Regions from separate parts of the Streptomyces sp. 351MFTsu5.1 genome, predicted to be linked through region 2. Evidence: riboswitches for the same ligand, from Rfam matches in the RefSeq annotation. Region 2 holds a riboswitch; the other holds the start of a gene.
The links. A riboswitch is a leader RNA that binds a small molecule or an ion and turns the genes downstream of it on or off. The one in region 2 is predicted to bind ZMP and ZTP.
Positions count from the first base shown of each region.

Region 1: linked by a shared signal. The riboswitch ahead of H295_RS0107650 (bifunctional 5,10-methylenetetrahydrofolate dehydrogenase/5,10-methenyltetrahydrofolate cyclohydrolase) and the one ahead of H295_RS0112370 (glycine hydroxymethyltransferase) in region 2 are both predicted to bind ZMP and ZTP.

Region 1 covers NZ_KB911777.1:219,520-233,960, forward strand. The annotation lists gene H295_RS0107605 (SDR family oxidoreductase) at 1-43, opposite strand, end outside; gene H295_RS0107610 (DUF4180 domain-containing protein) at 124-498, opposite strand; gene H295_RS0107615 (MBL fold metallo-hydrolase) at 488-1,117, opposite strand; gene H295_RS0107620 (S-(hydroxymethyl)mycothiol dehydrogenase) at 1,117-2,202, opposite strand; gene H295_RS0107625 (TetR/AcrR family transcriptional regulator) at 2,330-3,016, opposite strand; gene H295_RS0107630 (FAD-dependent oxidoreductase) at 3,070-4,188, shown strand; gene H295_RS0107635 (ABC transporter ATP-binding protein) at 4,339-6,096, shown strand; gene H295_RS0107640 (hypothetical protein) at 6,191-6,487, opposite strand; gene H295_RS0107645 (nuclear transport factor 2 family protein) at 6,661-7,026, shown strand; ZMP/ZTP riboswitch at 7,156-7,238, shown strand; gene H295_RS0107650 (bifunctional 5,10-methylenetetrahydrofolate dehydrogenase/5,10-methenyltetrahydrofolate cyclohydrolase) at 7,261-8,112, shown strand; gene H295_RS0107655 (glycosyltransferase) at 8,265-9,494, shown strand; gene H295_RS0107660 (TetR/AcrR family transcriptional regulator) at 9,603-10,265, opposite strand; gene H295_RS0107665 (YncE family protein) at 10,485-11,729, shown strand; gene H295_RS0107670 (cellulase family glycosylhydrolase) at 12,219-14,078, opposite strand; gene H295_RS0107675 (elongation factor G) at 14,132-14,441, opposite strand, start outside.
Region 2 covers NZ_KB911779.1:60,797-75,237, forward strand. The annotation lists gene H295_RS0112340 (phosphatase PAP2 family protein) at 1-380, opposite strand, end outside; gene H295_RS0112345 (FAD-binding protein) at 514-1,914, shown strand; gene H295_RS0112350 (decaprenylphospho-beta-D-erythro-pentofuranosid-2-ulose 2-reductase) at 2,013-2,768, shown strand; gene H295_RS0112355 (2'-5' RNA ligase family protein) at 2,806-3,390, opposite strand; gene trpS (tryptophan--tRNA ligase) at 3,545-4,558, opposite strand; gene H295_RS43170 (hypothetical protein) at 4,740-5,159, shown strand; gene H295_RS0112370 (glycine hydroxymethyltransferase) at 5,173-6,624, opposite strand; ZMP/ZTP riboswitch at 6,666-6,755, opposite strand; gene H295_RS0112380 (glutathionylspermidine synthase family protein) at 7,026-8,210, opposite strand; gene H295_RS0112385 (hypothetical protein) at 8,224-8,607, opposite strand; gene H295_RS0112390 (hypothetical protein) at 8,742-9,605, shown strand; gene H295_RS0112395 (PLP-dependent aminotransferase family protein) at 9,626-11,164, opposite strand; gene H295_RS0112400 (carboxymuconolactone decarboxylase family protein) at 11,211-11,732, shown strand; gene H295_RS0112405 (carboxymuconolactone decarboxylase family protein) at 11,729-12,172, shown strand; gene H295_RS0112410 (isocitrate lyase/PEP mutase family protein) at 12,169-12,897, shown strand; gene H295_RS0112415 (ABC transporter substrate-binding protein) at 12,934-13,881, opposite strand; gene H295_RS0112420 (ABC transporter permease) at 13,883-14,441, opposite strand, start outside.

The sequences.
Region 1 (14,441 bases), on a different contig from region 2:
CCCCGGCGACCAGTGCGACCTTGTCCTTCAGCGGCTGTGGCATGTCCGACCTCCCGTTGTGTGCGATGTGGAGTCGAGCATCGCCGGGAAGCCCGACAGCCTCTGTCGTGATTTACGGGAGAGTCACCCGGTCGCGCGCAGCTTCTCGTCCAGGGTGTCCAGATCCGGCAGGAACCAGATGTGGCCGCCCTGGTTCGTCTCGTGGACGAAGTCGCGCAGGGCGGTGCTGCCGTCGGTGTGGCGGGTGACGTCGCCGACGACGGCGAGACGGACCTGGTAGGTCACGAACTTCTGCATGACCGCGCCGGCCACGCCCGACCGCAGCCGGAAGAACTCCTCGGCGACCCGTGCCACGGGTACGGCGACCACCTGGGCGTCACGGCCCATCGCGTCGCCGATCAGGTCGAGGGCGGCCCGTTCGCCGTCCAGGGGTGGTCCGTCCGGGGCGCAGTGCAGAACGTTCACGCCGTTCAGGGGCACGACGTCGTCAGTGGCCACGGGCGATCCACTCCTGGAGGTGCGGGGCCTCGGCGCCGATCGTCGTCGGGTCTCCGTGGCCGGTGAGGACCTTCGTCTCGGGCGGCAGGACGAGCAGCCGGTCGCGGATCGAGTCGATGATCGTCGGGAAGTGGGAGAAGGAGCGGCCGGTGGCGCCCGGACCGCCCTGGAAGAGGGTGTCGCCGGTGAAGACGGTGCCGAGGCCCGGGTCGTAGAGGCAGACCGCGCCCGGTGCGTGGCCCGGGGTGTGCAGCACCTGGAGGTCGGCACCCGCCGCCTCGATGACCTGGCCGTCGCGCAGATGGGCGTCGGGGTCGCGGTCGGGGTGGGTCTGCTTCCACAGCGGCAGGTCGTCGGGGTGCAGCCAGATCGTGGCACCGGTGCGCTCGGCGAGGGCGGGCGCGGCGTCGATGTGGTCGTTGTGGGCGTGGGTGCAGACGATCGCGGTCAGCCTGCGGTCGCCGACCGCCTCGAGGATGGCCTCGGCGTCGTGGGCGGCGTCGATGACGATCACCTCGTGGTCGTCACCGACGATCCAGACGTTGTTGTCGACGTCCCAGGTGCCGCCGTCGAGGCTGAACTGCCCGGAGGTGACGAGGCGTTCGATGCGGGCGGCCATCAGAGCACCACCACCGAACGCAGGACGTCGCCGTGGTGCATGCGCTCGAACGCCTTCTCCACCTCGTCGAGTTGGATGGTCTCGGTCACGAACGCCTCCAGGTCCAGGCGGCCTTGCAGGTGCAGGTCGATCAGCATCGGGAAGTCCCGGGAGGGCAGGCAGTCGCCGTACCAGGACGACTTGAGCGAGCCGCCGCGCCCGAAGACGTCGAGGAGCGGCAGCTCCAGCTTCATCTCGGGGGTGGGCACGCCGACGAGGACGACGGTGCCGGCGAGGTCGCGGGCGTAGAAGGCCTGCTGGTACGTCTCGGGGCGGCCGACCGCCTCGATGACGACGTCGGCGCCGAAGCCGCCGGTGAGTTCGCGGATCGCCTCGACGGGGTCGTTCTCGCGCGAGTTGACGGTGTGGGTGGCGCCCATGGTGCGGGCCTTCTCCAGCTTGCGGTCGTCGATGTCCACGGCGATGATCCGGGCCGCGCCCGCGAGGTTCGACCCGGCGATCGCCGCGTCGCCGACCCCGCCGCAGCCGATGACGGCGACGGTGTCGCCGCGGCCGACGTTGCCGGTGTTGATCGCTGCGCCGATGCCCGCCATCACCCCGCAGCCCAGGAGCCCGGCGACCGCGGCGGAGGCCGACGGGTCGACCTTGGTGCACTGTCCGGCGGCGACCAGGGTCTTCTCGGCGAAGGCGCCGATGCCCAGTGCGGGCGAGAGTTCGGTGCCGTCGGTGAGGGTCATCTTCTGCTGCGCGTTGTGCGTGTTGAAGCAGTACCAGGGCCGTCCCCGCAGACAGGCCCGGCAGTTGCCGCACACGGCACGCCAGTTGAGGATCACGAAGTCGCCGGGCGCGACATCGGTCACCCCCTCGCCGACCGACTCGACGATCCCGGCCGCCTCATGGCCGAGCAGGAAGGGGAAGTCGTCGTTGATCCCGCCCTGCTTGTAGTGCAGGTCGGTGTGACAGACCCCGCAGGCCTGCACCTGTACCACGGCCTCCCCGGGGCCCGGGTCCGGCACCACGATCGTCTCCACCCGCACCGGCTCGTCCTTGCCGGGTGCGATCACTCCGCGTACCTCCTGCGCCATGGCCTGACCCCTTCCGTCGCCCGGTGTACGTCCCTCCGACCCTACGCGCGAATGATCGGTAACGGCACCGGTTCCCGCAGGCCGGGGCGTTGGGGGCAAGCCGGTGCCCTGCTCGGGCGCGGTCGGGTCAGGGCCGGGCGAGCTTGGCGGCCACCGCGTCGAGGACCCAGTCCAGGCCCGTCGTGAAGGAGGCCTCGGCGTCCACGTGCGTGGCGTCGTGCACGGCCTTGCTCAGCGCCGGGAAGCGGCCGGTGGCCAGCATCTTCGTCACATGGGGGCCGTAGGCGCGCTGCCATTCGCGCTTGCTCAGCCCCGTGGCGCGTTCGGCCCGCAGGTTCGCGATCTCTCGCCTGATCGCGCCGGTGAAGTAGGAACTGACCGTCTCCACCGCGCGCATGACGGTGTCGATGTCGGCGAGTCCGTCCAGGGCGGCCAGGGTGGACTCGGTCACGGCGAGGCCGTTCGGGCCGAGGCTCGGGCGGCCGCCGAGCAGGTCGGCCAGCCATTCGTGCCGGAGCGCGGCCTGTCTGGTGCGGTGGGCGAGACCGCTCAGTGCCTCGCGCCAGTCGCCTGGCCGCTCCTCGGGGAGGATCTCGGCCTGGACCTCGTCCACCATGAGGTCGAACAGCTCCTCCTTCGTGGCGATGAACCCGTACAGCCGCATCGGCCCGGCGTTCAGCCGGGCGGCGACCTTGCGCAGCGACACCGCCTCCAGGCCGCCCTCGTCGGCGAGCGCGACGGCGGCGGCGACGATCCGCTCCCGGTCGAGGGGCACGGGGCGCGTCGGCGGCTCCGGCCGGTCCCACACAGTCATGGCGACATCGTACTGTTGCGATACGTCGTAGCGTTTCGATACAGTGTATCGACATGAGACATCGCATCGCCGTGGTCGGGGGCGGTCCCGGCGGCCTCACCTTCGCCCGTGTCCTGCACCGCCACGGTCACTCCGTCGCCCTCTTCGAGCGCGACCCCTCCCCCGACGCCCGGCCCCCGGGCGGCACCCTGGACCTGCACGAGGGGATGGGCCAACTAGCCCTGGACAAGGCGGGGTTGCTGGCGGAGTTCCAGAAGCTGTCCCGCCCCGAGGGACAGGCCATGCGCATCCTGGACACGGACGGCACGGTCCTGCGCGACTGGCGGCCCGCCCCGGACGAGCGGGCCCATCCCGAGATCGACCGCAAGCACCTGCGTGACCTGCTGCGCGGCCCGCTGGACGTCCAGTGGGGGCGGAGCGTGACGAAGGTGCTGCCGGGGACGCGGGACGGCGTGCCGGTCGAGTTCTCGGACGGACGGCAGGAGACGTTCGACCTCGTGGTCGGCGCGGACGGCGCCTGGTCCCGGGTCCGCCCCGGCGTCTCGTCGGCGACGCCGCACTACACCGGCGTCACCACGGTCGAGACCTCCCTCGACGACGTCGACCGCCGCCACCCCGACCTCGCCCGGCTGATCGGCGACGGTTCGGTGGCGGTGTACGGCGCGAACCGGAGCCTCACCGCCCAGCGCAACAGCGGCGGCCATGTGAAGGTGTACGCCAAGTTCCGCGCGCCGCAGGACTGGCACGCGCACCTGGACCCCGCCGACGTCGAGGCGGTGCGGGCGAGCCTGCTGGCGCTGTTCGACGGGTGGGCCGCCCCGGTGCTCGACCTGCTCCGCCGCGGCACCGCCTTCGTGCACCGCCCCCTCCACGTCCTGCCGGTGGCCCACACCTGGCCCCCTGTGCGCGGGGTGACCCTGCTCGGCGACGCCGCCCATCTGATGCCTCCCCTGGGGGCGGGCGCCAACCTCGCGATGCTGGAGGGCGCCGAACTGGCCGAGGCCGTCGCCGCCGGTCCCGAGGACCTGGACGACACCGTCCGCGCCTTCGAGGAACGGATGTGGGTGCGGGCCGCGAAGTGGGCGGAGATCACCACGGCCGGTCTGGAACGCCTGGTGAGCCCGGACCCGGCCGCGGCCCTCGCCCTCTTCGAGGAGGTCCAGCCCTCCTGACCCGCCGAGCCGCGGGGACCCGGCGGGACGCGCCCCGACCGCCGAGACAGGCCCACCCGGCAGGAGTTGCCCTCGCGGCGGCCCGCGGACAAGGCCCGACAACCACCGACGTAGCCTGAAGGTCTCCACCGCCGAGCCCGAAGGAGCGCCGTGGGCACCACCGAGACCACGCCCGGCCCGCCCACCTGGCGACTGCTCCTCGACTACGTACGGCCGCACCGCTGGACCCTGCTGGCGGGTGCCCTGCTCTCGCTCCTGACGGGCGTCACCGGACTCCTGCTGCCCCTGGTCGCACGGGAGTTGATCGAGGACCTCTCCCACGACCGCACGATCACCTGGGCGTTGGTCGCCATGTCGGGGCTGGTGATCGCCAACGCGGCGGTCGGCGGGCTGGGTTCGTACGTCCTGCGACGCACCGCGGAGTCCGTGGTCCTCGGCGCGCGGCGCTCACTGTCGTCGTATCTGCTGCGGCTGCGCATCCCCGCCGTGGACCGCACCGAACCCGGCGATCTCATGGCCAGGATCACCTCGGACACCACACTGCTGCGCGAGGTCACCACCGACTCCCTCGTGGGCCTGGGCACAGGCGGGCTCACGCTGGTGGCGACCGTGGTGATGATGGCCCTGGTCGACCCTGTGCTGCTGGGGGTCACGCTGGCGGTGATCCTGGCCGCGGGCACGGTTCTCGGTGTGATCGTGCCGCGCATCAACCGGGCGAGCCGGCAGGCCCAGGACGCGGTCGGCGTGATGGGCGCCTCGCTGGAGCGGATCCTCGGCGCGCTGCGCACGGTGAAGGCGTCCGGCGCCGAGCACCGCGAGGAGCGGACCCTGCACGCGGCCGCCCAGGAGTCCTGGCGGCAGAGCGTGCGGGCCGCCAAGTGGCAGGCGGCCGCGGGCAACACGGCGGGACTCGCGATGCAGATCGCGTTCATCACGGTGCTCGCGGCGGGCGGGGCCCGGGTCGCCACCGGGGCGATCGGTGTCGGCACGCTGGTGGCCTTCCTGCTGTACGTCTTCTATCTGATGTCCCCGATCCAGCAGGTCGTCGGGGCGGTCACGCAGTACCAGACGGGCGCGGCCGCCCTCGCCCGGATCCAGGAGGCGCTGCGGCTGCCGGCCGAACCGGCCGCGCCCGCGGCGCCGTTGCCCGCCGCCGGGGCAGAACCCGCCGCCGTCGCCTTCGCGGACGTCAGGTTCCGCTACGCCGACGATCTGCCCTACGTCCACCACGGCGTCTCCTTCGAGGTGCCGGCCCGGGGGCTGACGGCCTTCGTCGGACCGTCCGGAGCCGGGAAGACGACGGTGTTCTCGCTGATCGAGCGGTTCTACGATCCCGAGTCCGGGGTCGTGACGCTGGACGGGCGGGATCTCGCGGAGTGGGAACTGCCGCAGCTGCGCTCGGCGATCGGGTACGTGGAGCAGGACGCGCCCGTGCTGTCGGGGTCACTGCGCGAGAACCTGCTCCTCGGCAATCCCGACGCGGCCGAGGACGCGGTGACCCGTGTCCTGAAGACGACCCGGCTGGACGGGCTGGTGGCGCGGCTGCCCGCCGGCCTTGAGACGCTGGTCGGCCATCGCGGGACCAAGCTCTCGGGCGGTGAACGGCAACGGGTGGCGATCGCACGGGCGCTGCTGCGGCGGCCCCGGCTGCTGTTGCTGGACGAGGCCACCTCCCAGCTGGACGCGGTGAACGAGGCGGCCCTTCGGGACACGGTGGCGGACGTGGCGCGTACGACCACGGTGCTGGTCGTCGCGCACCGGTTGTCGACGGTGACGACGGCCGACCGGATCGTCGTGATGGACGCGGGGCGGGTACGGGCCGTGGGGACGCACCGGGAGCTGGTCGCCGGGGACCCGCTGTACGCGGAACTGGCGGCCACGCAGTTCCTGGCCACAGCCGCCGAATGAGTCAGGTGTCCGCACCATGACCCCCGGGACATCCCGGAACGCGTCGAGGGCCGCCCGGTGATCCGGGCGGCCCTCGGTGTCCGTGCGGGAGCCGTCAGGTCTCGATCGCGGGGACCAGCCCGGTGACGGGCGCGGCGAGGTCGGTGACCTGGTGCAGTTCGTTCAGCCGGTAGAGGTCGTTGGCCCTGTTGAGCTGCTCGGAGACCTTGGGCAACTGAGCCCTGTGCTCCGCCGGGATCTCGCTCACCGCGAGCGAGTCGAGCGTGGCCATCGGGCTGAGCGGGCTCGCGTCCTGGGCGGCCGCGCCGGCCGCGTTCGCGAGGGGAGCGGCGAGACCGGTGACGCCGACGGCGAGACCGACGGCGGCGACGATACGTCGAGTTGAGATCATGTAGTCAGCAACGGCCACCGACCGCTCCCGGACACGGTTGCCCGGCGCCGCTCACCCGTCAGGCGGAGCGCCCGTACTGCGCTTGCCGTGGCCGCCGGGGCGGAGGAGTCTCGTAGGAGGAAGCCCTGCGCGGCCCGTTCCTCGTCGGGCCGCGGCCTTCGAAGGAGGTCACCATGGGCACTGCCGCAAACACCGGTTTCACCAGCGAGACCCTGCGCCGTGGCGTCGAAGGGAACTCCGCGGCCGATCTGCTGTCGCTCTACGCGGACGACGCCGAGATCCGCATCGTCGACCGCAACACGCAGCCCAGCCACCCCATGGTGGTGCACGGCAAGGACCAGATAAGCGCGATGCTCGACGACGTCTACAGCCGCGACATGACACACAAACTGGAAGGGTGTGTCATGGAGGGCGATCACGTCGCCTTCAGCGAGTCCTGTCTGTACTCCGACGGCGTGCGCGTCCTGTCGGAGTCGATGCTGACCCTCAAGGACGGCAAGATCACCGAACAGACCATGATCCAGGCCTGGGACGAGTAACGAGAAAGGCGCCGAGGGTCCAGATCACGCCCTGCCCGACCTGGACCTTCTCGGCACGAGCGGGCCGGGGCGACCGGGGCGGAGCTGCTGCACGCGCAGACCGCGGGCGTACCGGAGCCGGTTAGGCTGGTGGCGGGCCGTGACTGGCGCTGAGGTGGAGCACCACCGGGGAGCGGTCCATGACTCCGAAGCCGTGCGCCTGGGCGATTCCCACGATCGACCCAGGAGTGGATCATGTCTCAGGCCCGCATCATGGACGGCACCGCGCTCGCCCGGCGCATCGTCGGGGAGACCGCCGAGCGCGCGGCCGGCCTCACCGCCCGCACGGGTCGGGCGCCCTGTCTCGCGACGGTTCTCGTCGGTGAGGACCCGGCCTCCGTCACCTACGTCCGGATGAAGCGGAACCGCTGCCGCACAGCCGGTGTCGAGTCACGGCACGTGGCGCTCCCGGCAGCCACCACCACCGAGGAACTGGTCGTCACCCTGCGGGAGTTGTCGGCCGACCCGACCGTGCACGGCATCCTGCTCCAGCATCCGATGGGCGCGCACATCGACGAGCGGGCGGCGTTCGAGGCGATCGCGCCGGAGAAGGACGTCGACGGAGTCACCTTCGCCTCCTTCGCGACGATGAGCTTCGGCCTCCCGGGGTTCGTGTCCTGCACCCCCGGCGGGATCATGCGGCTGCTCGACGCGTACGACGTCGACCCGGCCGGGAAGCGGGCGGTGGTCGTGGGCCGCAGCGCCATCCTCGGCAAGCCGGCCGGGATGCTCCTGCTCGCCCGGGACGCCACGGTGACCTACTGCCACTCGCGCACCACGGACCTGTCGGCGGCCGTGCGGGAGGCGGACATCGTGGTCGCCGCGGTGGGCCGGCCCCGGCTGGTCCGGGGCCAGGACGTCAAGCCGGGCGCGGTGGTCGTCGACGCGGGATACAACGAGGGGAACGTCGGTGACGTCGACTTCGACTCCGCCGTGGAACGGGCCTCGCTGATCACGCCGGTGCCGGGTGGTGTCGGACCGATGACCATCGCCACGCTGCTGGAGCAGACGGTGACGGCGGCCGAGACCGCCGCCCGGGTGGGTTGACTCGACCGCCAAAGCCACAGAGACAGACAGCCACAGCCACAGGAGGGTGAGGCCTACGCCTGCGTACCGGCCTGAACTGGCCGGTACGCACGGGTCGTTCGCCCCGGAAGCCGGGCCCCGGCGCCATACTGTCCGGCGTGCGGGTAGCGATCATGACAGCGGGTTCCCGGGGCGATGTCGCCCCTTTCACCGGTCTGGGGCACCGACTGGCGCGGGCCGGGCACGAGGTCACCCTGGTCACCCACGGCCGCTTCGAGCCGCTCGCGGCCCGGGCCGGCCTCCGGTTCCACGCCCTGCCCGTCGATCCCCGGGCGGAGCTGGAGTCCTCGCGCGGGCGGGCGCTGCACCGCAGCACGACCGGCGTGGGCAAGCTGGTGCGGGTGGTCGCGATGGCCCGGACCCTGGCCGTGGAGATGGCCGACGACCTGGTGGCCGCCGCCCGGTCGAGCGACGCACTGCTGCTGTCCGGCTCGGTGGCCCCCCTGGGACACGCCGTCGCCGAGGGCCTCGGTCTGCCCAGCCTCGGCCTCAACCTCCAACCCCTCGCCGCCACCCGGGAGTTCGCCCCGCCCATGCTGGGCATCCGCTCCTGGGGCTCGCTCGGCAACCGGGCCACCGGGACGGCCCTGAACCTGGCCGTGGAACAGGTATTCGGCGCGGCCCTCCCCCCGGTGCGCAGCCGTCTGGGTCTGCCGCCGATGGGCACGGCCGCGGCACTGCGGGCCCGGGACCGGCAGGGCTGGCCGGTGCTGCACGGGTTCAGCCCGCGCGTCGTCGCCCGGCCCCGTGACTGGCGGCGCGGGCTCGACGTGGCCGGCTACTGGTGGCCGTACGACGCGGACGCGCCGCTCCCCGACGAGCTGCGGGCGTTCCTCGACGCGGGGCCGCCGCCGGTCTTCGTGGGGCTCGGCAGCGCGACCGTGCCCGACCCCGCGCGGGTCAGCGCCGCGATCGTGCGGGCACTGCGCCTGGCCGGGCTGCGCGGGGTGGTCCAGCGCGGCTGGGCGGGCCTGGCGGCGACGGGGGACGACCTGTTGACGGTCGACGAGGTGCCGCACTCGGCGCTGTTCCCGCACATGGCGGCGGTGGTCCACCATGCGGGCGCGGGCACCACGGCGGCGGGGCTGCGGGCGGGAGTCCCGGCGGTGCCGGTGCCGATCCAGTTCGACGCGGCCTTCTGGGCGGCGCGGCTGGTGGCACTGGGCGTGGCACCGCGGGCCGTGCCGCTGCGGCGACTGACCGCCGAGGCGCTGGCGGCGGCGCTGACCGAGGCGACCCGCGACACCGGTCACCGGGAGCGGGCCCGGGCGCTGGGGGCGCACATCCGCGACGAGGACGGAGTGACACCGGTACTCGATGCGGTGAACAAGCTGGGGCGGTAGCGCGCCCGCGCCCCACTCACGCACGGGCGGCGCCGCGGCTCACGCCCGGGCGAAAGCCCCGTTCACACCAAGCCGGAATCCCACTCACCACCCGGCCGGCACCCCCGCTCACCCCCGGCCGGAATCCCACCCCGGTGGCTGGAGGATCCCCAGCAGCTGGCGCATCAGTTCCTCCACCACCTCGTCGAGCGTGGCGTCCACCCATCCCGCGTTCCAGTCGTGCAGCAGGCCGTTCACGCTGCCGATGAACGCCGTCGCCGCGAGCCGGAAGTCCCGGGGCGTGGCCTCCCCCCGGGCGACCGCCCGCTCCGCTTCGGCGCACACCAGGTCGACCCAGTGCGCCCGACGCGCCAGACGCTGCTCCTCCATCCGCGCGCTGACCCCGATGATCTCCACGAACGTGATCCGCACCCGCCGCGGGTCGGAGGTGACGTTGGCCGCGTACGCCCGGAAGATCGCCGCCACCCGTTCGGTCAGCGGCAGCTGGTCCGCGTCGGCCACCGCGGCCAGCACGGCCGCCGTCGCCCAGTCGTTGACCTTGAGGTGGAGCGCGGCCAGGACGTCCTCGAGGGTGCGGAACTCCTCGTAGAACTGGCGGGTGGACAGGCCCGCGGCCTCGCTGAGGGCGGCGACGGTCGTGGCGCGGTAGCCCGGAGCGTCCCCGAAGAGCTGGAGTGCCGCGTCCAGGAAGCGACGGCGTCGCTCGGCCTGCCGCTCCGCGGCGGTCTTGCCGCCGTAGCGACCGGTCGGGGCCCTGAGCCTGCCCGTCACCGCACCTCCTGTTCGGGCCGGAAGGTCCGGCCACCCGTAGGAGTGCAATTTTGTCGTGCACGCAGTCTTGTGGAGAAGGGCGCCCCTTCCTTACTTTGCAGTAAGTTCACTCTGAATGCGCACATCTTCAGATTTACCTCTGGCATGCCCACGCCATGAGTTTGTTCGAGCCGCCCGAATGCGCCGCCCCGTCTGAGCCGCCCCGTAGGGAGACCCGCCTTGCCCGCTATCCGCCCCAGGCACCTCTGTGCCCTGGCCGCAGCCGTCGTCCTGACCGTCACCGCCCCCGTGTCCGCCGCCTCCGCGGCGGACGGCCCCGCCCTGCGCGAGGTGCTGTTCGTGGGCAACAACTGGGACGGCACCGCCGACGTCATCAAGTCCTCCGGCGACCTGGCGAAGATCGGCCGGATCAACGTCATCCCCGACAAGGACGCCCGGATGGCGGAGATCAACGCCGACCCCATCAAGTGGATCTACTTCATGGCGATCCGCAACAGCGTCGGCGAGGGCCACGACCAGTTCGTGGACGACATGTACTCCACCCCGGACGGCAAGTCGGTGGTCGTCTCGCGGCCCAGCTTCGCGGACGTCGTGTCCATCGACCTGGCGACCGGGAAGATCAACTGGCGCTTCAAGGTCTCGGGGTACCGGGCGGACCACATGGCGGTCTCCCCCGACGGCACCCGGGTCGCGGTGTCCGCCTCGACCGCGAACACCGTGCACGTGCTGAACATCGACACCGGCCAGCAGCTGGGCTCCTTCGCCACCGGCGACAAGCCGCACGAGAACATCTTCACCAAGGACGGCAAGTACATCTGGAACATGGCGATCGGTGACGTCAACACCGACTCCGACGCGCCCTGGCTGGACTGGACGAAGGGCGACCGGCACATCACGGTGGTGGACGCGACCACGTACAAGCAGGTCAAGACCATCGACATGCGGGACAAGCTGAACGCGATCGGCCTCACGGACTACTCGGACGCGGTCCGGCCCGCCGTGTTCTCGCCCGACGAGTCCAAGCTGTATTTCCAGGTGTCGTTCTTCAACGGCTTCTTCGAGTACGACGTGGCCACGGACAGGATCACCCGTACCAAGACCCTGCCGAAGAACCCGGCGACCAGCGACGACCGCACCACCATGGTCAACGACTCGCGCCACCACGGGATCTCGATGAGCCCGGACGGCAGCAAGCTGTGCGTCGCGGGCACGATGGACGACTACGCGACCGTCGTGAACCGCTCCACGCTCCAGGAGGGCCCGCTGGTGCCCGCCTCGAAGCCGTACTGGGCGACCGTCAGCGGTGACGGCAAGAGCTGTGTGATCTCCGAGAGCGGCGCCGACCAGGTCACCGCGATCGACTTCGCGACCGGGCAGAAGACCGCGTCGGTGGCGGTGGGCGACCACCCGCAGCGGGTGCGGCTGGGCCACGTGGCCGCGAACTGGACGAGCCCGGCGTCCTGATGCCCGCCACTCCCCCGGACGTCTCCTGACCGCTCCGCTCCCGTACGCGGGGGCGGAGCGGTCAGTCGTCGTCGAGCCGTCGAAGAATGCACGCGAAGTCGCCGGTGTCATCGCCACGAGCATGGGCAGCATGAGCAGTCCGGCCGCGGTGACGCGGGAACCGGCCGGCCGGTGGACAGCCGTGGCCGGCGGAAAGCCGGTTGCCGGGTGAACCCGAGGTCCGGTGGACCCACCCAGGGGCGCGGGGAACTGCGCGACCGGCCCCCACGACCCGCACCCGCAAGCGGCGACACGGTTCGAGCAGGCCGACGAGCACGCGGGCCATGTTGCAGACACAGGGCTCACGGACGATCAGACCGTCGGAACACCAGAAGTCTCCGTCCGCACGCGACACCGGAGCTCGCCCCAACTACCCTCAATCACGACGGAGTTGATCATCCGGCGAGTGTGCCGAGCCGCCTCGGCACACTCAACCGAAATCCCGCAGGGTCAGCCGATCTTCGATGTCACCCAGGACGCCAGCTCGGACCTGGCCGCGTTGAGCTGGGACGTGGAGGGCGAGGTCGCCCCGTTGGTCACCAGCGCGTAGTGCAGGACGCCGGAGTCCGCGTCGGTGAGCAGGAGGCGGCGGCTGCCCGTGCCGCCCGGTTCGAGGGCCGCGCCGATCGGCGTGGACGAGGTGTACGCCGGAGGGCCGTAGATCGTGCCGAGGTCGGAGACGACCGTGGTCGCGGCGGTGGGGAAGGAGGCGGGGAGATGGAGTTCGGTGGGTGCCGAACCGCCGCCCGACCGCCACACCAGCAGCGAGTACTGCCCGGAGCCGACCAGCGAGGCCACGTTCGGCAGGCTGCTCGGCACCGGGTTCCAGGTCAGGGTGGTGGAGCCGTCGCGTGAGCGGTCCTCGTAGGTGAAGGCGACCGTGGAGCCGGAGGTGGCGCTCGGGTAGATCCGGTCCAGGAGCCGGGCGTCCTGGCGGAGCACGGCCGTACCGGAGTCGTCGAGCCGGACGGCCGACAGGTCCTCGTCGTTCCAGGCGTCACCCGAGGTCATGACCTTGCTGGGGTTGTCGTTCATCAGCTCGTGGTGGCGGCCGTTGTAGATGTCCCACTGCCATTGGGAACCGGACAGCACAGGGCCCGAAGTCGCGGGCGAGGACCACCAGTTGGCGCCCTTCACCCGGGAGTCCATGGCCTGGTACATGGCCTTGAGGACGGTCGGCGCCTTGCCCGCGGTGGAGCCGTTCAGCGGATGCCCGAACTCGCTGACCACGGACGTCGTCCCGAGGGCCGAGGCGCGGTCCCGGACGGTGCCGAAGTCGCTCACGTACTGGCCGTCCGAGGCGTTGCCCCACATCAGGATCCCGGAGATGGCCTTCTGGTCGTAGAAGTGGGTGTTGAAGACATAGCGGGAGCCGATCGTGCCCGCGTCGAGCAGACCGCCCTCCTCCTTGCTGACGTTGCCGTTCCAGAACAGGTTCGGCTCGACCATCGCGGGCTTGTCCGTCCAGCCGGCCGCGTCCATCCGGGCCCGGAACTTCACGTAGAAGGGCCACAGCAGGTCCCGTTCCCACGTGCGGCTGTTCTGCCCGGAGTCGTAGCTGCCGGCGTAGGGCTCGTTGTACGGGTCGAAGCCGACCACCCCCGCGAACTCCTCGGTGGAGAGGTTGGCCTTGAGGTACGTCATGACCTTCTGGGCGGTGGCCAGGAAGGAGTCCTGGAGGCCGTACCTGTTGTGCCAGAAGTCGTACTGGCCGGCCTTCACGGCGCCGTTCTGGGTGATGTTCTGGCCCCACATGATGCAGATCCCGCAGGACTCGGCGGAGTAGTTGCCGAGCGCCACCGCCCACGCGGGGGCGCCGTCGCCGGTGTACCAGCTGCCGGAGTTGAACAGCCAGCGCGAGTACAGGTCCTGGTGGAAGTCGGGGTAGACCCGGATGCCCGCGTCGAGGAACGCGCGCATCTGCTCGGTGGCGGCCGTCAGGTAGGCAGCGTCGACCTGGCCCTTCACCGGTTCCGCGTAGGCCCAGGACAGCAGGAAGCGCACGGAGTTGCCGCCGCCGAGGGCTCTGAGGGCGGTCGCCGACTTCTTGGCGTCGGCCACCGAGGCGAAGGGCAGGCCCTTGTTCTCGGCGAGCTTGGTCTCACCGGAGACGTTGTAGCCGCGCAGGACGACCTCGCGGCCGTTGCCGTCGACGAAGCGGCCGTTCGCCACGGTGAGGGCGGTGCCGTCGAAGGACAGGGAGTCGGCGATGGGGGCGGCGGAGGCGGACGGGGTGCCCGCGACCGTCAGGAATCCGCAGAGGACAACCAGAACAACGAGCAGACGCGCACGCATATTCGGCATGTCCATAACAGTCCGACTCATCCGGCACACCGTCAACACTTATGACTGATGAGTAAGTTTCAGCTTTTTCGGGTAGGGGTCGCCCGATACGGGACCGGCCCGTGCGTGACCGCCGCGTAGTGCCCGAAGGCGCTCTCCAACTCGCCCTCGCCGCGGGTGAGTCCGGGCAGCCGCTGCTCCAGCTCGTGCAGCCGGGCCGCGGGGACCACGCCCTCCACCCGGCAGGTCTCCCCGCGGACCACGGTGTCCTCCGGTACGGCCCGCAGCGCGCCCAGCACCGGCAGCAGGGCGCCCAGGGTGTCGGCCGGCGCCTCCAGGCGGAACCGGTGCAGGGGCTCGTGGACCCGGGTGCCCGCCCGGCGCAGCGCC
Region 2 (14,441 bases):
ACGAAGTGCGCGCCGAGCGTGCCGAAGGCGACGGCCGCGGTCGCGGCGGAGGTGGCGTGGGAGCTGGGGAAGGAGTGCCGCCCCGCCGTACGCACCAGGGGCTCCACGTGTGCCGGGCGTGGACGCCGCACCACCCTCTTCACGCCCATGCTCACAAGGTGCGCGCCGGCGGTCAGAGCCGTACCGCGCAACCAGGTGACCCGACGTGGGCCGTCCAGGGCCGCCCCGGCGAGCCCCACCGTGAGCCACAGCGCCCCGTGTTCGCCGACCAGGGACAGGGCACGCGCGACCCCGGCCACGCGCGGATCGCCGCCGCCCCGGGCCCGGAGCATCGAGAGAATGTGGCCGTCCATGCTGTCCATGCCGTCCAAGCCGTCCATGGGGACTCACTGTTCACGGGACCACGACCGGAACTCCGGCAATATTGAGCGACATCCCATTAATCACCCATTTCGGGGAGGAAAGGGATGTTTACGAACGAATCACAGCCATAGCGGCGATACGGTCACCGGCATGTCTGCCGAGACCGTTCCCCTCACGGGCTGGGGCCGCACCGCCCCCACCGCGGCCCGTCCGACCCGCCCACGCAGCTACGAGGAGGCCGTGGCCGCCGTCCGGGACTGCGGGGCCCGCGGCGGCATCCCGCGGGGCCTGGGACGGGCGTACGGGGACGCGGCGCAGAACGCGGGCGGCGCGGTGTTCGACATGACCGGCCTGGACCGTGTCCACGCGATCGACGCCGACGGCGGCACCGTGCTGTGCGGCGCGGGCGTCTCCCTGCACCGGCTGATGGAGGTGCTGCTGCCGCTCGGCTGGTTCGTGCCGGTGACGCCCGGCACCCGCCATGTCACCGTCGGCGGCGCGATCGGCGCTGACGTCCACGGCAAGAACCACCATGTGTCCGGCTCCTTCTCCCGCCATGTGCTGTCCTTCGAACTCCTCACCGCCGACGGCGAGATCCGCACCGTGCGGCGGGACACGCCCCTGTTCGACGCGACCACCGGCGGCATGGGACTGACCGGGGTGATCCTCACCGCGACGGTCCAGCTCCAGCCGGTCGAGACCTCCCTGATGTCGGTCGACACGGAACGCGCGCGTGACCTCGACGACCTGATGGCCCGTCTGACGGCGACGGATCACGCGTACCGCTATTCGGTCGCCTGGATCGACCTGCTGGCCCGCGGCGCGGCCACGGGACGGGCGGTGCTGACACAGGGGAACCACGCTTCGCTGGAGGCGCTGCGATCATCGGGGGCGCCGGAGGGCGGCGCACGCGCGCGGAGGGACCCGTCCGGCGCACGCGCGCTCAGGGATCCGCTGGCCTTCCGGACCCCGCGCTTCCCGGCCCCGCCCGCGTTCCTCCCCGAGGGGCTGCTCAACCGCACGACCGTGGGGCTGTTCAACGAGCTCTGGTACCGGACGTCGCCTCGCGCGCGTACCGGCCGCCTCCAGCGGATCCCCACCTTCTTCCACCCCCTGGACGGCGTGCCCCACTGGAACCGGGTCTACGGCCGCGCCGGCCTCGTGCAGTACCAGTTCGTCGTCGGACACGGCCAGGAGGAGGCGCTGCACCGCATCGTGCGGCGGGTCTCCGGACACCGGTGCCCGTCCTTCCTCGCCGTGCTGAAGCGGTTCGGGGACGCCGACCCGGGCTGGCTGTCCTTCCCGGTGCCCGGCTGGACTCTGGCCATGGACCTCCCGGCCGGCCTTCCCGGCCTCGGCGCTCTCCTCGACGAGATCGACGACGAGGTGGCCGCGGCCGGTGGGCGCGTCTACCTCGCCAAGGACTCCCGGCTGCGGCCGGAGCTGCTCGCCACCATGTACCCGCGTCTGGACGACTTCCGTGCGCTGCGCGCGGAGCTGGATCCGCGCGGGGTGTTCACCTCGGACCTGTCCCGCCGTCTCGCCCTCTAGCCGGACCGGCCGGCCCCACGTCGGACCTCGCCATCGATCACGGTCCTGCCGTTCGCCGTCCCGCCGCCCCGCCGCCCCGCCGCCCCAAGGAGCTGCTCGTGAAAGACGCCTTCGGTCTCCCCCAGTCCCTGCTCGTCCTCGGCGGCACGTCGGAGATCGCGCTGGCCACCGCCCGCCGTCTCGTCGTCCGCCGCGCCCGCACGGTGTGGCTGGCGGGGCGGCCCTCCCCCGCCCTGGACAGCGCCGCCGCGGAGCTGCGCGCCCTGGGCGCCGACGTCCACACCGCCGCCTTCGACGCGCTCGACCCCGAGTCGCACGAGACGGTGCTCGGCAAGATCTTCGCTCAGGGCGACATCGACATGGTGCTGCTCGCCTTCGGGATCCTCGGCGACCAGGCCCACGACGAGCGTGATCCGGTCGCCGCGGTGCGGGTCGCGCAGACCAACTACACGGGCGCCGTCTCGGCTGGACTGGTCTCCGCGCGCGCGTTGCAGGCCCAGGGGCACGGCTCGCTGGTCGTGCTCTCCTCCGTCGCCGGGGAGCGGGCCCGCCGGGCCAACTTCATCTACGGCTCCAGCAAGGCCGGCCTCGACACCTTCACCCAGGGCCTCGGCGACGCGCTCCACGGCACCGGGGTGCACGTCATGGTCGTACGCCCCGGGTTCGTCCGGTCCAGGATGACGGCCGGGCTGGAGGAGGCGCCGCTCGCGACCACTCCGGAGGCGGTCGCGACGGCCATCGAACTGGGGCTGCGGCGGCGCTCGGAGGCGGTGTGGGTGCCGGGGGCGCTGCGGGTGGTGATGTCGGCGCTGCGGCATGTGCCGCGGGGGGTGTTCCGGCGGCTGTCCCTGTAACTGTGGTTACAGCCGTTGCGGTCGGCTGTGATGGGAGTTACAGCTGGCTCGTCGGCAAGGAGCCGCGGTCCGCGCGTCCCGCCTGGGGCGGCACGATCGATCCCCCGAACGTGAACTCCCGCAGCTTGCGCCAGACCCCGTCGGGGCCCTGCTCATAGAGCGCGAATCCAGTGCAGGGCCACGCGGCCTCGAAGTCGGCGAGCTCCTCGAAGGCGCGGTCCATGGCCGCTTCGTCGATGCCGTGCGCCACCGTGACGTGCGGGTGGTACGGGAACTGGAGTTCCCGTGCGACCGGCCCGGAGGCGTCACGGACCTGCTTCTGGAGCCAGGTGCAGGCCTCGGCGCCCTGGGCGATCCGGACGTACACGACCGGCGACAGCGGCCGGAAGGTGCCGGTGCCGGACAGTTTCATCGGGAAGGGCCGGCCCGCCGCGGCGACCTCGGTGAGGTGCGCCTCGATGGCGGGCAGCGCGCCGCTGTCGACCTCGGTCGGCGGCAGCAGGGTGACATGGGTGGGGATGCCATGAGCCGCGGCGTCGCCGAAGCCCGCGCGCCGCTCCTGGAGCAGGCTGCCGTGAGGCTCCGGGACCGCGATCGACACACCGATCGTTACGGTCCCCACGTCGTCTCCTGTTCGTCCCTGTCGTCCTGTCGGATTCGTTCCCAGCCGTCCGGCTATCGACTGTACGGCCACGGCTGTGCTGTGGGCAGGCGCGGGCGTAGTGATGTGCAGCGCTCTGCCCGGTGGTGCTGGTGTGCGGTGGTGCGCCCGGCGATCAGTGCTTGGCGGGCAGGAAGCCGACCTTCTCGTACGTCTGGGAGAGGGTCTCCGCGGCGACCGCGCGGGCCTTCTCCGCGCCCTTGGCCAGGATCGAGTCCAGCGTCTCCGGGTCGTCCAGGTACTGCTGGGTGCGCTCCCGGAAGGGCGTCACGAAGTCGACGACGATCTCGGCGAGGTCCGTCTTGAGCGCACCGTAGAGCTTGCCCTCGTACTGCTGCTCCAGCTCCGGGATGCTCGTGCCCGTCAGGGTCGAGTGGATGGTGAGCAGGTTGCTGACGCCGGGCTTGTTCTCGGCGTCGTAGCGGATGACGGTGTCGGTGTCGGTGACCGCGCTCTTGACCTTCTTGGCGGTGACCTTCGGCTCGTCGAGGAGGTTGATGAGGCCCTTCGGCGTGGACGCCGACTTGCTCATCTTGATCGACGGGTCCTGGAGGTCGTAGATCTTGGCCGTCTCCTTGAGGATGTACGGCCTCGGGATCGTGAAGGTCTCCCCGAAGCGGCCGTTGAAGCGCGTGGCGAGGTCGCGGGTCAGCTCGACGTGCTGGCGCTGGTCCTCGCCCACCGGGACCTCGTTGGCCTGGTAGAGCAGGATGTCCGCGACCTGGAGGATCGGGTACGTGAACAGGCCGACGCTCGCGCTGTCGGCGCCCTGACGGGCGGACTTGTCCTTGAACTGGGTCATGCGGGAGGCCTCGCCGAATCCGGTGAGGCAGTTCATGACCCAGGCGAGCTGGGCGTGCTCGGGGACGTGGCTCTGGACGAAGAGCGTGCAGCGCTCGGGGTCGAGACCGGCGGCGAGGAGCTGGGCCGCGGCCAGGCGGGTGTTGGCCGTGAGCTCCTTCGGGTCCTGCGGGACCGTGATCGCGTGCAGGTCGACGACCATGTAGAACGCATCGTGGGTCTCCTGGAGGGCCACCCACTGGCGGACGGCGCCGAGGTAGTTGCCGAGGTGGAACGAGCCTGCGGTGGGCTGGATTCCGGAGAGCACGCGGGGACGATCAGAGGCCATGCTCACCATTCTCTCAGGTGTCGGGGACCGATCCGGAACCAGTCGGAAACAGAAGCGCCACGGGTGGGAACCGATTCGGTCCGGTTCCCGCTGGTGGGCGCTGCCGGACCGCGCCATGTGTGACGAAGGGAGGGGTTCGCGAGCTTGAGTTGGTGAGACGGTGTCGATCGAGGGGGATGCGGTGCGGAACGGACAGGGAGAACTGCGGCTCGGGCCGCGCGGGGCGTTATGGGCGCTGGCCCCGGCGGTCCTGGCGGTGAGCGCGTTCGGGGCTCCGGCGGCCGACGCGGCGGTGCGTTCCGGCGGGCCGGCTGTCGCCGGCCTGGAGCGCCAGGACCAGTTGTTCGTCGCCCGAGACGGCACACGCCGGCACCGCGCGGACCGGACCGTCTTCGACCGGCTGGACCGGGCAGGGTTGTCGGGCGGTTCCGGCGGGGGACATGCCGGGGGCGGCCGGCGGGACGAGGGCGCCGGTCGGCACGACGTCTGGTGGGCGGTGCCGGGGCTCGCCGTGGGATTCGCGGCCGGGGCCGGCGGCACCCGGCTGATACGCCGCGCGGCGGCCCGGCCGGGAGCCGGACCACCGCGGGAGGAGCCCTGAAGAGAAGGAGGGGTCAGCCCAGGTCGATCTCGGGGTAGAGCGGGAAGCCGGCGACGAGCTCGGTGGCCCGGTGGGAGATCTCGTCCGCGACCTTCGCGTCGAGGATGTGCGCGGCCTTGGAGGGCGCCCCCGACTTGGTGGTGCCGGCCTCGGTGGTGGTGAGGACGCGGTCGATGAGACCTGCGACCTCGTCCATCTCGGCGGTGCCGAGGCCCCGGGTGGTCAGGGCGGGGGTGCCGATGCGGATGCCGGAGGTGTACCAGGCGCCGTTCGGGTCGGCCGGGATCGCGTTGCGGTTGGTGACGATGCCCGACTCCAGCAGGGCGGCCTCGGCCTGGCGGCCGGTGAGGCCGTAGGAGGAGGCCACGTCGATCAGGTTGAGGTGGTTGTCGGTGCCGCCGGTGACCAGGGTGGCGCCGCGGCGCATCAGGCCCTCGGCCAGGGCGCGGGAGTTGTCGACGATGCGCTGGGCGTAGTCCTGGAAGGAGGGCTGACGCGCCTCGGCGAGGGCGACGGCCTTGGCGGCCATGACGTGCGGGAGCGGGCCGCCGAGGACCATCGGGCAACCGCGGTCGACCTGGTCCTTGAGGGAGTCGTCGCACAGCACCATGCCGCCGCGCGGGCCGCGCAGGGACTTGTGAGTGGTGGTGGTGACGATCTGGGCGTGCGGGACGGGGTCGAAGTCACCGGTGAGGACCTTGCCGGCGACGAGACCGGCGAAGTGGGCCATGTCGACCATGAGCGTGGCGCCGACCTCGTCGGCGATCTCCCGCATGATCCGGAAGTTCACCAGCCGCGGGTAGGCGGAGTAGCCGGCGACGATGATCAGCGGCTTGAACTCGCGGGCCGAGGCGCGCAGAGCCTCGTAGTCGACGAGGCCGGTGGCCGGGTCGGTGCCGTAGGAGCGCTGGTCGAACATCTTGCCGGAGATGTTCGGGCGGAAGCCGTGGGTGAGGTGGCCGCCGGCGTCCAGGGACATGCCGAGCATGCGCTGGTTGCCGAAGGCCTGGCGGAGCTCGGCCCAGTCGGCGTCCGAGAGGTCGTTGACCTGGCGGGCACCGGCCTTCTCGAGGGCGGGGACCTCGACGCGCTGGGCGAGGACGGACCAGAAGGCGACGAGGTTGGCGTCGATGCCGGAGTGCGGCTGGACGTAGGCGTGGCGGGCGCCGAAGAGCTCCTTGGCGTGTTCGGCGGCCAGCGACTCGACGGTGTCGACGTTGCGGCAGCCGGCGTAGAAGCGGCGGCCTACGGTGCCCTCGGCGTACTTGTCGCTGAACCAGTTGCCCATCGCGAGGAGGGTGGCCGGGGAGGCGTAGTTCTCGGAGGCGATCAGCTTGAGCATCTCGCGCTGGTCGTGGACCTCCTGGCCGATGGCGTCGGCGACGCGCGGCTCGACGGCTCGGATCACGTCGAGGGCGGCGCGGAAGGCCGTGGACTCGGGGGACAGGGGCTGCTGCTCTGACATGGCGGCCTCCGGGCTGCGTGGCTTGAAGCGGTCACGGATCACGGTTCGGCCCAGGCGCACGGCACTTGGTCACTCGCAGGCCGCTCCCCGATGGTCCGTCCCATCCCAGCGCGCCAGTCACGGCCTGTCGGCCAGCCTACCGGGCAGGCGCAACGGCTCCGGGCCGGCGTCCACCATGCGAGCGACGGCAGCGGGGCGCGCGGTTCCCGCTGCCGTGGCGGTTGACGACGTCAGAACAGCAGGTCGGCCAGGCGGTCGACCTGGTCGGGGTCCGGGGCCCAGCAGGAGAAGCGCGCGGGGGCACGGGGCGACAACGCGTTTCCTGGCGGGCCCGTGCGGAGGCGGGGGCACTGTCCCGGTCTCCCGTTCAGACGCATCGGCCGCTCGGACGAACCGTCCGCTCAAAGAATCACGTGCGGCAGGAAGCGTGCGTACTCGTCGGTGATCAGGCCCGAGGACTCCCGGATGCCCAGGCCCGCCGACTCGCCCTCGACGACCCACGCGCCCAGGACGACACGGTTGCCGTCGAAGTCGGGCAGGGGGGCCAGTTCCTGGTAGCAGCAGGCCTCTTCGCGGAGGGGTGAGGCCGTGCCGGGTTCGTGGACCGTGACTCCGGCGCCCTCGCGGCCCAGCAGGGGCTTGGCGACGTAGCCGGTGGTGGTGGCCAGGTCCCGGGGGCCGTCGAGATGGGCGGGGAGGAGGTTGGGGTGGTCCGGGTACAGCTCCCAGAGGACGGCCAGCAGCGCCTTGTTGCTGAGGAGCATCTTCCAGGCGGGTTCGATCCACAGGGTGCTGCCGGTGCCGCCGCCGTTGTCGAGCGTGTCGAGGACGTGGTCGGCGAAGCGGTCGGTGGTGAGCCACTCCCAGGGGTAGAGCTTGAAGCAGCTGCGGATGAACCGGAGTTGGTTGTCGACGAAGCGTCCGGAGAGCGGATCCCAGCCGATCTCCTCCATCGAGATCCAGTCGGTGGTGACGCCGGCCTGCTCGGCGGTCTCCTTGAGGTAGGCGACCGTCATGAGGTCCTCGCCGAGCTCGTCGGCGGAGGAGTGCGCGAAGTACAGGGGGCTGCCGGGCGGAAGGAGGGCGGCCTGCTTCTTCCAGGCGGCGACGAGGCGTTCGTGGAGGGAGTTCCACTGGTCGGCGTCCGGGAAGCGCTCCTCCATCCAGAACCACTGGGGTGAGGCGGCCTCGACGAGGGAGGTGGGGGTGTCGGCGTTGTACTCCAGGAGTTTGGCCGGGCCGTCGCCGTCGTGGCGGAGGTCGAAGCGGCCGTAGACGGAAGGGAGTTCGGCACGCCGGTGCCAGGACTCGGCGACCGCTTCGGCCACGCGGGGGTCGGTGATGCCGAGGTCGGCGAAGCGGTTCGCGGTGACGATGTGGTCGGCTGCCGTGAGACACATGCGGTGGAGGTCTTCGACGACCTCCTCCAGCGCCTCGACCTCGGGGAGCGTGAAGGAGTAGTAGGCGCTCTCGTCCCAGTACGGCCGCAGGGAGTCGTCGGGGTGGCGGGTGAGCGGGTAGATCAGCCCCTGGGATTCCACGGTCTGCTGCCAGCCAGGGCGGGGGGTGATGGTGTGTCGGCGCATGGTGATCGGCCCCTCAGCCGCCGGAGCTGCCCTTGCCGGTGCCACCACCGTCGCCGTCGCCGCCTCCGCTGCCGAAGCCGCCGCGGTCGACCCCGCTGCCGCCACTGCCCCCGCTGCTCGACGAACTGCCGGATCCCTTGGACTTCCTGGTGAAGGAGCCGCCCGTGACCCAGCTGCCGTTCTTCTTGCCGCCGTAGTAGTAAGTGCCCCTGACGGAGGTGGAGGACTTGCAGTTCTTGTCGGCGACGACCTGGTAGCCCTTGCCGAGGGTGTAGCTGTCCCGGTCGACGCACCGCTTGTCGGGGTCGGAGGAGCAGGCGGTGAGGGCCGCGGCGAGCAGTCCCACGCCGCCGAGTGCGATGGTGCCGGAGCGAAGTTGTCGGCGTGCGTCCGCCATGTCCGTGTCTCCCCGTTGATCAGGCCGTGTGTCCGGTGTGCGTGTGTGGCGGACAGCTTAGAGATCAGTAAGAGCCCGCTTGAAAGCAGCCCACCCTTCACCTCCTCCCCTAAGGTCACTTTGTGTTCTTTGGAATGGTGTGCGCCCTCGGGGCCTCGGTCTGCTTCGGGACGGCCACCGTGTTGCAGGCGATGGCAGCACGGACCGCGGATGCGGCAGGCGGTGACGGCGAGGTGGGATCGGCGTTCGCGGTGACGCTGTTCCTGCGGGCGGTGCGGCAGTGGCGCTATCTCGCGGGACTGGCGTTGGACGGGCTGGGGTTCCTGCTCCAGATCGCCGCGTTGCGGTCGGTCCCGATCTACGCGGTGGGCGCGGCACTCGCGTCGAGTCTCGCGGTGACCGCGGTGGTCTCGGCGCGGCTGCTGAGGGTCCGGCTGAGCGGGGCCGAGTGGGGTGCGGTCGGAGTGGTGTGCGCGGGGATGGCCCTGCTGGGGATCGCGTCCGGGACCGAAGGGGACCGCGACGGGCCGCCGGCCCTGGGGTACGCGATGCTCGGGACGGCACTGGTGGTGCTGGTGCTCGCGCTGCTGGGCGGGCGCCTGCCGGAGCGGGGGCGGCCGTTGGCGCTCGGGCTGGCGGCGGGGTTCGGGTTCGGCGTCGTGGAGGTGTCGGTCCGGCTGATCGACTCCCTGGCACCGTCGGATCTGGTGACCAACCCGGCGACCTACGCGCTGCTCGTCGGTGGGGGTGCGGCCTTTCTCTCACTGACGTCGGCTCTCCAGCGGGGTTCGGTGACCACGGCGACCGCCGGGATGGTGATCGGGGAGACGATCGGGCCCGCCCTGGTGGGGGTGGTGTGGCTCGGGGACCGCACGCGGGAGGGGCTGGCGTGGGTGGCGGTCCTGGGGTTCGTGGTGGCCGTGGCGGGGGCGTTGGCGCTGGCCAGGTTCGGGGAGGCGCCGGTGGAGGCCGACCGGGACGGAATCGGAGTCCCGTGAGCGGGCCGCAGCGGGCCGCGCTATTCGGGCAGCGCAGCGCACAGTGCTTCCAGCGCTCCTGACCAGGCGTGGTCCGGTGGGGTGCCGTAGCCCACGACGAGGGCGTCGGCCGGTTCGACGGCGGCCTCCGGGTGTCGGAACCGGTGCAGTCCGTGGACGGCCAGGCCGTGCCAGGCGGCCGCCCGCAGCGCCTGCTGTTCGGTGCCCGGGGGCAGCCGCAGCACCACGTGCAGACCGGCCGCGATCCCGGTGGCGCGGACCTGCGGGGCCCGGCGGGCGAGCTCGGCGACCAGCGCGTCACGGCGGCGCCGGTACCGCAGCCGGGCGGCACGCACATGACGGTCGTAGGCGCCGGAGGTCAGGAACTCGGCGAGGGTCAGCTGGTCGAGGGAGCCGCACGCGTCGATACCGCCCTTGGCCCGCAGGACCTCCGCCATGAGGTGGGACGGCAGTACCAGCCAGCCGAGCCGGAGTCCCGGCGCGAGGGACTTGCTGGCCGTGCCCGCGTAGACGACGTGGTCGGGGTCCAGGCCCTGGAGGGCGCCCACGGGCTGGCGGTCGTAGCGGAACTCCCCGTCGTAGTCGTCCTCGACGACCAGCCCCCCGGTGCGGCGGGCCCAGTCGACCACGGCCGCCCGACGGTCGCGGTGCAGGGTGCCGCCCATCGGGAACTGGTGCGCGGGGGTGAGCAGCACCGCGTCCTGGTCGGTCAACCGGCCCGGGGCGGTACCGCGTTCGTCGAAGGGCAGCGGGGTGGTGCGCAGACCGGCGGCCGCGAGCAGGTTCCAGTGCACGTCGAGGCCGTACGACTCCACGGCGACCGTGCGTGCGTCGCGAGCCCGCAGCAGGGCGCCGAGGAGGCGCAGGCCGTGCGAGAACCCGGCGCAGACCACGATGCGGTCGGGGTCGGCGCGGACCCCGCGGGCGCGGGCCAGGTAGTCGGCGAGGGCGGTGCGCAGTTCGACGCGGCCGCGGGGGTCGCCGTAGTCGAGGGCCTGGTAGGGGGCGGTGGCGAGGGCACGACGGGCGGCCTTGAGCCACTCCGCGCGCGGGAAGGACGCGAGGTCGGGGGTGCCGGGGATCAGGTTGTAGGGAGGTCGGGGTGCGGGTGGGGCGGGGAGGCCGGGGGTGCGTCGGTGGCCGGGGTCGGGGGACGTGGACGCGCCGGGGACACCGGGCCGGGAGACAGGCCCGGGCAACGCACTACCGAACCCGCCCACGGCACCGGCACCGGCACCGGCACCGGCACCGGCACCGGCACCAGCACCGTCATCGCCCACTCCCCCCACCCCGACCCCCCGTTCGGCCACCCGTGTGCCCGAGCCCTGGCGGGCGCTGAGCCACCCCTCGGCGACCAGGTCGGCGTAGGCGTCGGCGACCGTGTTGCGGGCGATGCCCAGGTCGGCGGCGAGGGAGCGGGAGGAGGGCAGCCGGGTGCCGGGGGCGAGGCGGCCGGTGCGGACGGCCTCGCGCAGGGCGTCCGTGAGGCCGCGCCGGAGGCCTCCCCCGGCGGGTTCGAGATGCAGGTCGATACCGAAAATGGCCCAGTGTTTCGCCATGGAAGTGGACCATACCCCTGGGCTGCCTGGCTCCTAGGGTCGAGGCATGACCACAGAGGAGACCGCCCGCACCACCCGTCAGGAACCCGCCCGCCACTCCCCCGAAACCGCCCCCCGCCTGGCCTGGGCCCAGCACGCGCCCGAGGTCTACAAGGCGATGCTCCGCCTCGACACCGCCGCACGTAAGGGTCTGGACCCCCGGTTGCTGGAGCTGGTGAGGATCCGTGCCTCGCAGCTCAACCACTGCGCGTTCTGCCTCGACATGCACTCCAAGGACGCCCTCGCGGCCGGGGAGAGCGTCGAGCGGATCATCCAGCTCGGCGCGTGGGAGGAGTCGCGGCACTTCTACACGGAGCAGGAGGTGGCGGCCCTCGCACTGACCGAGGCGGTCACCGTCCTCACCGACGGCTTCGTGCCGGACGAGGTGTACGACCACGCGGCCAAGCACTTCGAGGAGGCCGAGCTGGCCCAGCTGATCGCCGCGATCACGGTGATCAACGCGTGGAACCGGTTCGGTGTGACCTGCCGGATGGTCCCGGGCCACTACGAGGCGGGGAAGCACGAGTGAGCCGTACGGACGTCCTGGACCCCGCGGTCGCCCGCGCCCTGTCCGCACTCAGCGCGGCCGCGAAGAAGGGGCTCGGTGATCCCGCCCTCGCCGAGCTCGTCGTGATCCGGGCCTCGCAGCTCAACCACTGTGCGTTCTGCCTCGACATGCATCTCACGATCGCGCGCGAACTCGGCATGAGCGCACAGCAGTTGGATCTGCTCGCCGCGTGGGAGGAGGCCGAGGGCGTCTTCGACGAGCGGGAGCGGGCCGCGCTCGCGCTGACCGAGGCGGTGACCGTCCTGACGGACGGCCGGGTGCCGGACGAGGTGTACGAGCGGGCTGCGAACCACTTCGACGACCGTGAACTCGCCCATCTCATCGGCCTGGTCGTCGCCATCAACAACTGGAACCGGGTGATGGTCGGCCGCCGGATCCCGCCGGGGGGTCATGAGTCGTGACGTCGGACAAGGTGGAGATCTTCCGCGCCCTGCACCGGACCCGGCTGCCGGGCGATCCGCTCGTCCTGCCCGGTCCCTGGGACGCGGTCAGCGCGCGGGCGCTGGAGGAGGCCGGGTTCCCGGCGCTCGCCACGCCCAGTGCGGGAATCGCGGCCGCGCTCGGCCACCAGGACGGGTCCACGCCGGCCGACGAGATGTTCGCCGCGGTGGCGCGCGTCTGCGGGGCCGTGGACATTCCCGTGTCGGCGGACGTGGAGGGTGGATACGGGCTGGCGCCCAAGGAGTTGGTGGAGCGCCTGCTGGAGGCGGGCGCCGTGGGCTGCAACCTGGAGGACTCCCACCAGGGGGTGCTCAAGGACCCGCGTGAGCACGCCGAGTGGCTGGCCGAGGTGCGGTACGCGGCCGGGGACCGGCTGTTCGTCAACGCGCGCGTGGACACGTTCGCCCACGGCGACGGCGATCCCGGGCGGGCGATCGAGCGGGCGGCGCTGTACGTCGCCGCGGGCGCCGACTGCGTGTATCCGATCGGCGCCCCGCCCGGCGTACTGCCCCTGCTGCGGTCCGGGATCCAGGGGCCGCTCAATGTGTTCGGGCGTCTGGACGGCGAGGGCCCCTCGCCCACCGCGCTCGGTGAACTCGGGGCCACGCGCGTCACCTTCGGACCGGGCCTGCAACGCCGGGCCGCCCTGGCGCTCCAGGGGATCGCCGACGAGCTCAGGCGCTGACAGCGGCGGCCACGACAGCCACGCCCTCCCACGGACTCAGGACAGCCACGCCTTCCACGTGGACTCGTGGCTGTCCACCCACTTCTTCGCCGCGTCCTCCGGCGTCATCTTCTGGTCGGCGATCATCAGGGAGACCTCGTTCTGGTCCTCGGTCGTCCACTTGAACTTCTTCAGGAAGGCCGCCGCCTTGCCGCCGGACTTGGCGAAGTCCGTGTTGAGGTACTTCTGGAGCGGGGTGTGCGGATAGGCGCAGGTGATCTTCGCCGGGTCCGCGTCGCAGCCCTCCTTGTAGGGGGGCAGCTTCACCTCGGTCATCGGGACCTTCTTGAACAGCCACTGGGGGGCGTACCAGTAGGTCAGGAAGGGCTTCTTCTCCTTGGCGAACTGCCGGATCTGGGTGATCTGCGCGGCCTCGGAGCCGGCGAACACCACCTGGTAGTCCAGCTTGAGGTTCTTCACCAGCGCCTTGTCGTTGGTGACGTAGGACGGGGAGCCGTCCATCAGCTGGCCCTTGCCGCCGCTCTCCGCGGTGCGCAGCTGGGAGGCGTACTTGTTGAGGTTCTTCCAGTTGGTCACGTCCGGGTGCTGCTTGGCGAAGTACGTCGGGACGAACCAGCCGATGTGCCCGGTCACCCCGAGTCCGCCGCCCGGCGTGATGGTCTTCTTGTCCTTGACGTACCGCTGTTCCTGCTCGGGGTGGCCCCAGTCCTCCAGGATCGCGTCGACCCGGCCCTGGCTGAGCGCGTCCCAGGCGGGCACCTCGTCGACCTGGACGGTGTCGACGCGGTAGCCGAGCTGGTGCTCCAGCAGGTACTGGGCGACGGCCACGTTGGCCTGTGCGCCGACCCAGGACTGCACGGACAGGGTCACGCTCTTGGAGCCGTGGGCGTTGGCGAACGGCGAGGCCTGCTTGGTCATGTCGGCGGCACCGCAGCCCGTGAGCAGCAGCAGGGATCCGGCGGCGGCGAGTGTACGGACGCGCATGTCAGGCTCCCTTCCCCGTACGGCGTTCGGTCGGCTGGGTGACCCGGTCGAGCATCAGGCCGAGGCAGACGATGGCGGCACCGGCGACCAGGCCGGTGGCCAGGTCGCCCTGGGCCAGGCCGAAGACGGTGTCGTAGCCGAGCGCGCCACCGCCGACCAGGCCGCCGATGACGACGACGGCGAGGACCAGGACCACGCCCTGGTTGACGGCGAGCAGCAGCGCGGGCCGGGCGAGCGGGAGCTGGACCTGGCGCAGCTGCTGCCAGCTGGTCGCGCCGAGCGAGTGCGAGGACTCCATGGCGGCCGGGTCGACCTGGCGCAGGCCCTGGGTGGTGATGCGGACGACGGCGGGCAGGGCGTAGACGACGGCCGCCGCGGCGGCGGGTGCGCGGCCCACGCCGAACAGGGCGACGACCGGGATCAGGTACACGAACTGCGGCATCGTCTGGAAGACGTCCAGGACGGGCCGCAGCATCCGCTCGAAGCGGTCGCTGCGGGCCGCCGCGACGGCGATCGCGAAGCCCAGGACGAGGGTGACGGCGACGGCCGCGAGGACCTGC